Regions from separate parts of the Terribacillus saccharophilus genome, predicted to be linked through region 1. Evidence: predicted binding sites of a transcription regulator. Region 1 holds the regulator's gene; the other holds the start of a gene.
The links. Region 1 encodes Rex, which represses fermentation and respiration genes when NADH is low (regulators of the CRP and FNR family bind a similar motif). Its sites were predicted from a motif close to TTGTGAAATATTTCACAA; they were not measured.
Positions count from the first base shown of each region.

Region 1 (4,617 bases):
GAAGCATTCGGCGCAAAGCAAGTTATTGTTGCAGGTGGTGTTGCTGCGAACCGTGGGCTGCGCGCTTCTTTGGAAGAAGTGTTTGCGGACAAGCAAGCTAATCTGCTCATCCCGCCGCTTGCTTTGTGCACGGATAACGCAGCCATGATTGGAGCAGCTGCATCCATTCTTTATCATCAAGAGAAATTCGCTGATTTATCAATGAATGCTAGGGCATCCATGCCGCTATAATAAAAAGCATCGTTTTCATTAAGAAAACGATGCTTTTTTATTCACAACTATATTCTGAATTGTGTATAACTTTTTAAAACCCACTATTAGTACCAGGTAAAGAAGTGGATAAATCTGTGTAAAACTGTTGTGGATTCTGTGGATACTGTGCATAACTTTGTGTATATCCCATCAAATCAACAATGAAAACGTATTTATCCCTGTGTATAACTTTCCTGTTCTTCGCTAAGTGTTTCCCATTCTTCCATTACTTCTAGAAGCGTTGCCTCTAGCTCTTCATTTCTTTCAGTAATTTCCTGTGCCTTCTGATAATCTTGGAAAATTTCTGGATCGGTAAGCAAAGTTTCATTGCTTTCAATTTCAGTCTCCAGTTCGACTATCTTTTCTTCAAGCTCTGAAATACGTCGTTCCCGTTTCCGAATCTCCCGCTTTATTGCCTTATCTTGATGATAAGAAGATTTGTTCTCCGGCGTAACAGTTGTCTGTTTCGTTTCCGCAGTTATAGCTTCTAAGGCAGCAATCTCCTGCTTCTCTTGTTTCTTTTCTATAAAGTAATCATAGTTGCCCAAGTAGGATATGATCTGCTTGTCCGCCATTTCGAGTACTTGTGTGGAAACCTTATTCATGAAATATCGGTCATGTGAGACAAAGAGTATAGTACCTGGGTAGTCGGCCAATGCACCTTCCAATACTTCCTTGCTGTCTAAATCAAGGTGGTTGGTCGGTTCATCCATGATCAATAGATTCGATTTCTGCATCATCAGTTTAGCCAAAGCAAGCCGAGCCTTTTCACCACCGCTCAGTGTGTTGACTATTTTGAGTACATCATCACCAGTGAACAGGAAGTTACCGAGAATTGTGCGGATATTCTTCTCGTCCATAAGCGGATACTCGTCCCATAACTCGGCAAGGACGCTCTTCGATGAATGCAATTCTGTCTGTTCCTGGTCATAATAACCAATGCTGACACCTGTCCCGAGTTCTACCTTACCGGATTTAGCAGGCAGCTTTCCGATAATGGTCTTGAGCAATGTCGTCTTCCCAGTTCCATTTGGCCCCGTAAGAGCGATGCGGTCCTGACGATTCATATGGAAAGTAACGTGCTCAAAGACAGGAGAGGTACTCTCTGGATATTGATAAGCCAAGTCATGTACCTTCAATACATCATTTCCGCTCCGCCGATCGATATCAAATGTAAGTTTTGCAGAAGATGCATCATGAAGCGGCCGATCGATTCGTTCCATCTTTTCCAGCTGTTTACGTCTGCTTTGTGCGCGTTTCGTCGTTGTGGCACGTGCGATATTCTTTTGAACGAATTCTTCCATCTTTTTAATTTCAGACTGCTGTTTCTCGAATTGCTTCAGCTCGCGTTCGAAATTGGCAGCTTTCTGTTCAAGATAGTTACTGTAATTTCCTTTGTAACGAACAGAGTGATTGTGCGCTATCTCAATTACGGTATTAACAGTTTTGTCGAGAAAGTAACGGTCATGCGACACAACTACGACAGCTCCTTGATAGCTGCTCAAATAACCTTCCAGCCAGTCCAAAGTAGAAATGTCCAAATGGTTAGTCGGCTCATCCAGTATTAATACGTCCGGTTTCTGGAGAAGGAGCTTTCCTAGGGCTAGACGCGTTTTTTGCCCGCCGCTCAATGAACCTATCGGTGTGGACAAGTCTTTGTCTCCAAATCGGAGGCCATTCAGCACGGAACGTATATCTGCTTCATATTGATAGCCTCCGTTTAACCGGAAGGCCTGCTGTTTTGTATCATAATTGGTTAGAAGCTGCTGATAGGCTGTTTCGTCTGAAATAAGATCAGGGTCTCCCATCCTTGCTTCGAGACGGCGCAGCTCTTCCTCTTGCTGAATAAGATCTGCAAAGACAGTCTTCATTTCTTCCAGGATGCTTTTTTCCGACTCTAGGCCTGTATGCTGCTCCAGGTACCCAAGTGTGGCATCTCTTGCTAAGAATACATTTCCTTCGTCATAGCTCAGTTCTCCTGCAAGGATCTTGAGCAAGGTCGATTTTCCGGCACCGTTTCGTCCGACAATGGCTAATCGATCTTGTGTTTGTACTTCCAGTTTTATATTTGATAAAATGACGTCTGCGCCAAATAGTTTCGTTATATTATTCGCTTGCAATAAAATCATTCTGTTCACCTCATACTATCAGTGTATCCTATGTGACAAAACAGTAGCAAGCGCCGAATTCCTGCGCTTTTCGCTTTCATGTGAATGGACATCAGAAATGAATTTGTTAAAATGGAGACAAGGTGCCCCCTCATCATCTTCTTTGTGAATCTGTACAAGACTTTCCTTCTTATATCTGTTAGAATAAGTTGTTAACTATAATCGTACTTTGTGAAAGTATCATATCGTAACAATTCAAGGACGAAGCCGCAGGCAGCATCTGCAACTCCTTATAGATGCCAGAAAGGAACCTGTCTGCAGCCATTATTCCGTTTTAGGAATAGTGCTGGTCATATACGACAAGAGGTAACAGAACGGTATCGTTCTAGTCCGATAGGCCTTTTGATCAGCTGCATGGCTGCACGAAGTTCGCTTCTGGAAGCTGCAGGCTTTAGGAGGATAAATTAGCATGTATATGGATCAAAATAAAATACCAAAAGCTACGGCAAAGCGGCTGCCACTTTATTATCGATTTCTCAACAGTCTGCATTTGCAGGGTAAAACAAGAGTTTCTTCAAAAGAACTCAGTGAATCGGTAAAAGTAGACTCAGCTACAATCCGCCGTGACTTTTCCTATTTTGGAGCACTTGGCAAGAAAGGCTATGGTTATAATGTAGAGTACTTGCTGAACTTCTTCCGGAAGACACTAGATCAAGATGAGATCACAAGAGTGGCGCTTATCGGGGTCGGTAATCTTGGAACAGCATTCCTGAATTATAACTTTACGAAGAATAACAATACAAAAATAGAAATGGCATTCGATACAGATCCAGGAAAAGTGGATCATAATATCGGCGGTGTCCCTGTATACCATATTGATGATTTGGAACAATATATCGGCAACGTAAGTGCAGCGATCCTAACGGTGCCAGCGCATGCTGCTCAAGCAATCACGGACCGCCTTGTCGAATGCGGTATTGCTGGAATCCTGAACTTTACGCCAGCACGTATTGCAGTACCAAGCAATATCCGCGTGCATCATATCGATTTGGCTATCGAATTGCAGTCATTAGTTTATTTTTTGAAGCACTATTAATTCAAGCACCTCTCATGCAGAGGTGCTTTTTTCTTACATAAGGTTGTCTAATTCTATTTACTTATTACGGGTAAATAGAGACAAAGGAAAGATACTAGGACAGTAAGAAGCGGAAGGGAAGGGAAAGCATGAAGCAGCAAGCCGCCATCACGTTACAAGATGTAGTCTACGAAACAGAAAAAAATAAAATAATTCACGGGATTACAGGTATGTTCACGAAAGGAAAGATCACAGCGATAATTGGTCCATCAGGCGCAGGAAAAACAACACTTTTTCGATTATGTAATGGATTGCTGTCCCCCTCAGATGGAAACATCCTGATTGATGGGGAGGATATCTTAACGTTTGATCCAGTAAATTTGCGTCGTCGTGTCGGTATAGTCCTGCAGCAGGCAACTATGCTGGAAGGAAGCGTTCGGGATAATGTAGCATTGTCATTACAGCTTGCCGGAAAAGAACTGAAACAAGATGAGGCGGAGCGGATAATACAAGAAGTAGGATTAGAGGCAGAGATACTTGATCGAAAAAGCAGGGATTTATCAGGCGGGCAAAAACAGAAAGTCTCCATTGCCCGAACATTGCTGAATGAGCCGGAAATCTTACTGCTAGATGAAATCACTTCTTCCTTGGACCGAGTTTCTAAGCAGGATATTGAAAATCTAATGAAGCGGATCAATAGCGAGTATGGCACGACAATCATCTGGATAACGCATAATCTGGAGCAGGCAAAATCGGTTGCAGATGAAGTCTGGGTCATGATGAATGGCACTATTGCCGAAGCAGGGCCGATTGACATACTGGATCATCCAGAAAATGATGCTGTTAAACACTTTGTCATGGAGGAGGAAAAATGAGTACACTTGCTTTATTACTCACCTTGATATTTGTCCTTATTCCACTTATCTTATCTAAGACATTACAACTGGGGCTCGAGAAAGATACGCTCATTGCAACAGTCCGCTCCATTATTCAGCTGCTTGCCGTTGGCTATGTGCTGCAGTTTATCTTCGACTCCGGTAATATCCTTTATATTTTCCTCATGGTTGCGCTTATGATCGGTGCAGCAGTACAAAATGCTAGAAAGAAAGGGGCATCTATCAGGGGTATTACATGGAAGCTGGTGCTTACATTCATTGTAATCGAAGTACTGACACAAGGAAT
Region 1 covers NZ_CP008876.1:366,013-370,629, forward strand. The annotation lists gene tsaD (tRNA (adenosine(37)-N6)-threonylcarbamoyltransferase complex transferase subunit TsaD) at 1-231, shown strand, start outside; gene GZ22_RS01955 (ABC-F family ATP-binding cassette domain-containing protein) at 426-2,381, opposite strand; gene GZ22_RS01960 (redox-sensing transcriptional repressor Rex) at 2,830-3,456, shown strand; gene GZ22_RS01965 (ABC transporter ATP-binding protein) at 3,585-4,310, shown strand; gene GZ22_RS01970 (ABC transporter permease) at 4,307-4,617, shown strand, end outside.

Region 2 (4,617 bases), 260 kb from region 1:
AACTGCTGTCATCCCGATTATTAAGATCGATTCTATTGATTGATACATACTCAGCATACGACCCATCTTTTCAACTGAAACATGCTCTTGCATATAAGTTATATACCCAGTATTCGCAAAAGCAAGCGCTCCGGATAAAATGAAAACACCCACACTCGCCGGAAGAAAGCTTTGAGAAAAAGCAAACAGCACATACCCTAACGCTCCTCCGACTCCCCCATAAGTAAGCAGCTGAATGGCACGAAAATGGCGACTTACAATAGTCAACAGTATAGAACCTGAAATAAAACCGATTCCAGCAATACTTACAAGCAGTCCATAAGCAGGCTCTGATAATCCGATTGCTTCTGCAGAAAAAGCAACTTCCATCGAATCGACAGCTGCAGTCATGACAGTGATGCAGCTGAACAGCAGCAGCAAAAGAGTCAGCATGACGAACTTTTTACTGAAAGCTGTAACAAGACGCCAATCTTCCTTCCAAATTTGCAGCCACTTTTTTTCTGTTCTTTCTTCCAAGATGACTTTTACAGACGGCAAGGCAATGATAATAAAAACTGCTAGTAATAGCAGCATTATATTGGCACTTAAAGCAACCTCAACAGATCCTGCGCCAACCAAAATTCCTGCAGCCGCAGGACCTAAAACAAATCCGCTGCCATCCGCAATAGCACGGTAGGAATTGAATTTCTGCCAGTGCCGTTTTTGGATTAATCCAGTTATATATGGCAAGCTCGCAGGTTCAAAGATAGCACCTGCAGCTGCTACGAAGAAAACCAGTACGTAAATTTGCCACAGTGAATTGGCCATGATCATCCCAGCTATTCCTGAAATCCTTATAACGTACAATAAAATCATCAGCTTCCGATTATCCAACCGATCAATCATACTGCCAGCCCAGCTGTTCATTAGTAACCCTGCTGCAGGCTTGATCATATAAAGGATTGCAACAGCTGCTGCAGCTTGATCTGCTTGCTCGTATACCTTTAAATTCAAAGCAATCAGATACAGCCACTCCCCGCATGATGCACATGCAATTGCGATAAGCATTCCGATAGCACGTAAACGGTATTTCTTCATCTCCATTCCCCTCTCTCTGATTGAAGTGAAGCAATAAAAAAATCCCACCCCCAAGATTGTCATCTTAGGGGCGAGATACCGTCGCGGTGCCACCCTAGTTTCCCCAGCAGGTCACCCAAGCCAGGCTCAAAAAGTACGCGCATTCCTGCGTATACCCTTGCGCGCTAACGGGCGCTCCCGACCTGCCATCATTTTTATCCGGCAAGCAGCTCCGCGGTTTGTTCCAACTGTTCTCCTTCACCCTTTTCACCAATACAGGGATTCTCTGCACAAGGAGTTTACATGCTGTACTATTCCGCTTCATCACTTGTAAATTTTTTCTATAATACCACCTTTAGTCATACAGCGCAATAAGTAGTAAGAATTTTTTGATATATATTTTTAGACAAAAAAAGCAGACATTCCAAAAGGAATGTCTGCTTTTTTAACTTATTAGTAAGCTAAGCTGAATAGGCCTTTTACGTGAGTCAAGTAGCGGATGTTACTTGCTTCTTTCATCATCGTAGCTGGAAGACCTTTCAATGGTGTTTGGTTAGCACCAATGAATGCTACAGCATCCTTGCGGCCAAGGCTTGCAAGTGTACCAGAGTTGATCGGGCTGAAGTTTTCCATTGTTTTGCCTTCAAGGAAAGCAAATAGGTTATAACCTACTAGCTCGCCCATTTGCCAAGCGATTTGTGCAGTTGGTGGCCAAGGGCGACCGTCTTCACCAAAGTATACAGCACTGTCACCGACAACAAATACATCTGGGTGGCTCTTAGACTGAAGGAAGTTGTTAACAGTCGCACGGCCGCGATCTGTTTCAAGTCCTGATTCAGCTACCATTGGAAGCGCTTGTACGCCGCCTGTCCAAACAAATGTATTTGTTTCGATTTTCTGACCATCTTTCAATTCCACGACATTGCCTTCCACGTTCGTTACAGGCAAGCCAAGCAAGAATTCTACGCCGCGTTTTTCCAAGCTGGATTGCGCACGGTCGATTAGATGCTGTGGAAGCATTGGAAGAACCTTTGGACCAGCTTCAACGAGCTGAAGCTTGATTTCTTTAGGATCTACACCGTGAGGCAAGCAGTAAGAAGCAAGCTTGTCCGCGATTTCACCAACTAGCTCAACACCAGTCAGACCGCCGCCACCGATAAGAATTGTTGCATCTGCAGGGTTTTTAGAAGCTGCATATGCTTTAATTTTATCTTGGATTTGGTTGAATACTTTGTTTGCATCATCTGCTGATTTCAATACAAGGCTGTTTTCTTCCAATCCAGGGATACCGAAGTAAGCAGTCTTACTTCCAAGACCTACTACCAAAGCATCGTAAGAAAGCGTATTTCCGCCTGCAAGAACAACTTCTTTCTTGTCGACATTAAAGCCTTCTACTGTTGCTACTTTGAAGTCTACATCCAAACCTTTCAAAAGCTTCTCTACAGGCATTGCCACTGCTTTCTCAGAAATGCTTCCTGCTGCAAGACGGTGAAGCTCAGTGATAATTTGGTGTGTAGGTGTTTTATTGATAAGTGTTACATTCGCTTGCGCTTTAGTGTAATACTTACGTACGTTTTGAGCGGCTAAGACTCCGCCATAACCGGCGCCTAAAATAACGATATTCTTTGCCATACTTAATCCTCCGTCCTTACCTTAAGCTCTTATTTTTGTTTTTGTTTTTCTTTTTCGTTCGCAACTTCAAGATAGCTCTGAACAAAACGGAACATCTTCTGTGCTTGTGGATCCTTCATCAGACGTAGCAAACCGAACAAACCGATTGTTTCGTTGCTTGCTTCTGCGCGATCTTTTGCTTCAATTGCAGTTTGAGCTACTGACTTCACTGAGTCTGTGACTGGGTGAAGCACTTCAGTAATAGCACCTACTGTATCGGATTTCAACACATCATCTGTAGCTACAGCTTGCGCGAAGTCGTAAGAAGCAGTCAAAGCGTTCACAAGTTCATTGATTTTTGGAAGCTGTTCAATTAAAGAAGTCAATGATTCTTGTACTTCAGGTTTTAGCAATTGTGCAGCTAGGTCTTGTTGGCTCTGGCTAACACTTTCGTTTGTTTCTGACATAACGTATTCTCCTTTGCTATGGTAATGCATTATATTTATACGTAAACATTATACTTTGTTGTGAATTTGTTCACAACTGTACGTTCACAATTTGCTCAAAATATCCACCTACAACTTTACTCCTACTTGGAGAACTTGTCAAAAGTTATTTCACACGCGTTAATGATTTTTTTCATTTCCTATTATATATTCGAAAAAAAGACATAATAAAAGCCCTGTCACTCTTCTGCTTTCGTAGCTTTCCCCCTATTTGGGGAAAATATCAATATTATTATGCATTCTTCCCAAAGCTCATATTTTCATAGCGACCGCGGATGACACTGTATACTCCGAACAGAATGAAACCAACCGCTACAATTGCAAGAAGCCAGCGTCCGAATGGCTGCTGTGACACTTCCGAGAGTGCACCATCCAGCCCCTTTGCTTCATCCGGATCGGATTGAATAGCAGTCAGGACAAAAAAGAATCCAACTATAGCAAAAACAATACCTCTGCTAATCAAACCCATACGGCCCGCATGGCGAGCTGCCCGTTTTTCGTGCTTATTCATTTCTCCTGCCTTAAATTTATTCATAAAACTTCCCGTTACACCACTGAAAAATTCAAAGATACCGTATCCGATAATAATAAGCCCGACAGCCGCAACCAGCCACTGTCCGAAGGGATATGTAAGAAGCTTTGCTGTCAGGGATTGTTCGCTCCCTCCGCCACTCCCTTGATTTGTAGCAGCAAAACGAAGCGCATTAAACGCAATACTGGCATATATGATGGTGCTGACGCCATAGCCTATGCGAACAATAATTCCTTTTGCCCCGTTTCCTTCATTGTTCGGATCCTTGATGGCAAGTATCGCATCCCAGCATACATACCCAATTAGCCCTATTCCGATCAGCCATAACAAAACATTTCCGAAGGGCATACCTGCAAGTTTCTGCAGCATACCACCTGTGTCAGTTGTATCTCCTCCCACATGAAGCGCAGCTAATAATGCTAGAACACCGATGAGGGCATAGACGATTCCCTGAGACATATAGCCGATTCGTCCGAATCTGCGGATCCATGGTTTTGTTTCTTCTTTTGTCTCCCTTGCTTTTCGTTTGGCTTCTTGTTTGTCGGCCATAACCGTCTTCCTCTCCTGTTTTAAAAGCTATACCCAAGCCGTGTATAAGAGAAACCAGAAAAATAGTATAGGCAAGCTACCCTTGCACAGATGCCTACATACGATGAAGGAGAAGCAAGAAGGGAGAATGATGATGTACAACGAAAATGATGATAAACAAGAACAGCAACGACAAATTCAATTTCCAGGCGGACCTGGTTTTGGCGGTCCTGGCTCAGGTGGTCCCGGTTTCGGTGGTCCTGGCTTCGGTGGTCCTGGTTTCGGAGGCGGCCAAGGCGGCTTTCCAGGCGGACCTCCTCCAGGAAGTGGCGGACAGCAGGGGCAATTTGGACCTCCTGGACCTCCTCCATCTCAAATTCCACA
Region 2 covers NZ_CP008876.1:106,595-111,211, reverse strand. The annotation lists gene GZ22_RS00575 (MFS transporter) at 1-1,077, opposite strand, end outside; T-box leader at 1,141-1,390, opposite strand; gene GZ22_RS00570 (NAD(P)/FAD-dependent oxidoreductase) at 1,510-2,688, opposite strand; gene GZ22_RS00565 (DUF1641 domain-containing protein) at 2,718-3,134, opposite strand; gene GZ22_RS00560 (DUF1206 domain-containing protein) at 3,406-4,254, opposite strand; gene GZ22_RS00555 (hypothetical protein) at 4,358-4,617, shown strand, end outside.
Region 2: the regulator Rex is predicted to act here: its motif matches at 3,193-3,210, upstream of GZ22_RS00565 (DUF1641 domain-containing protein).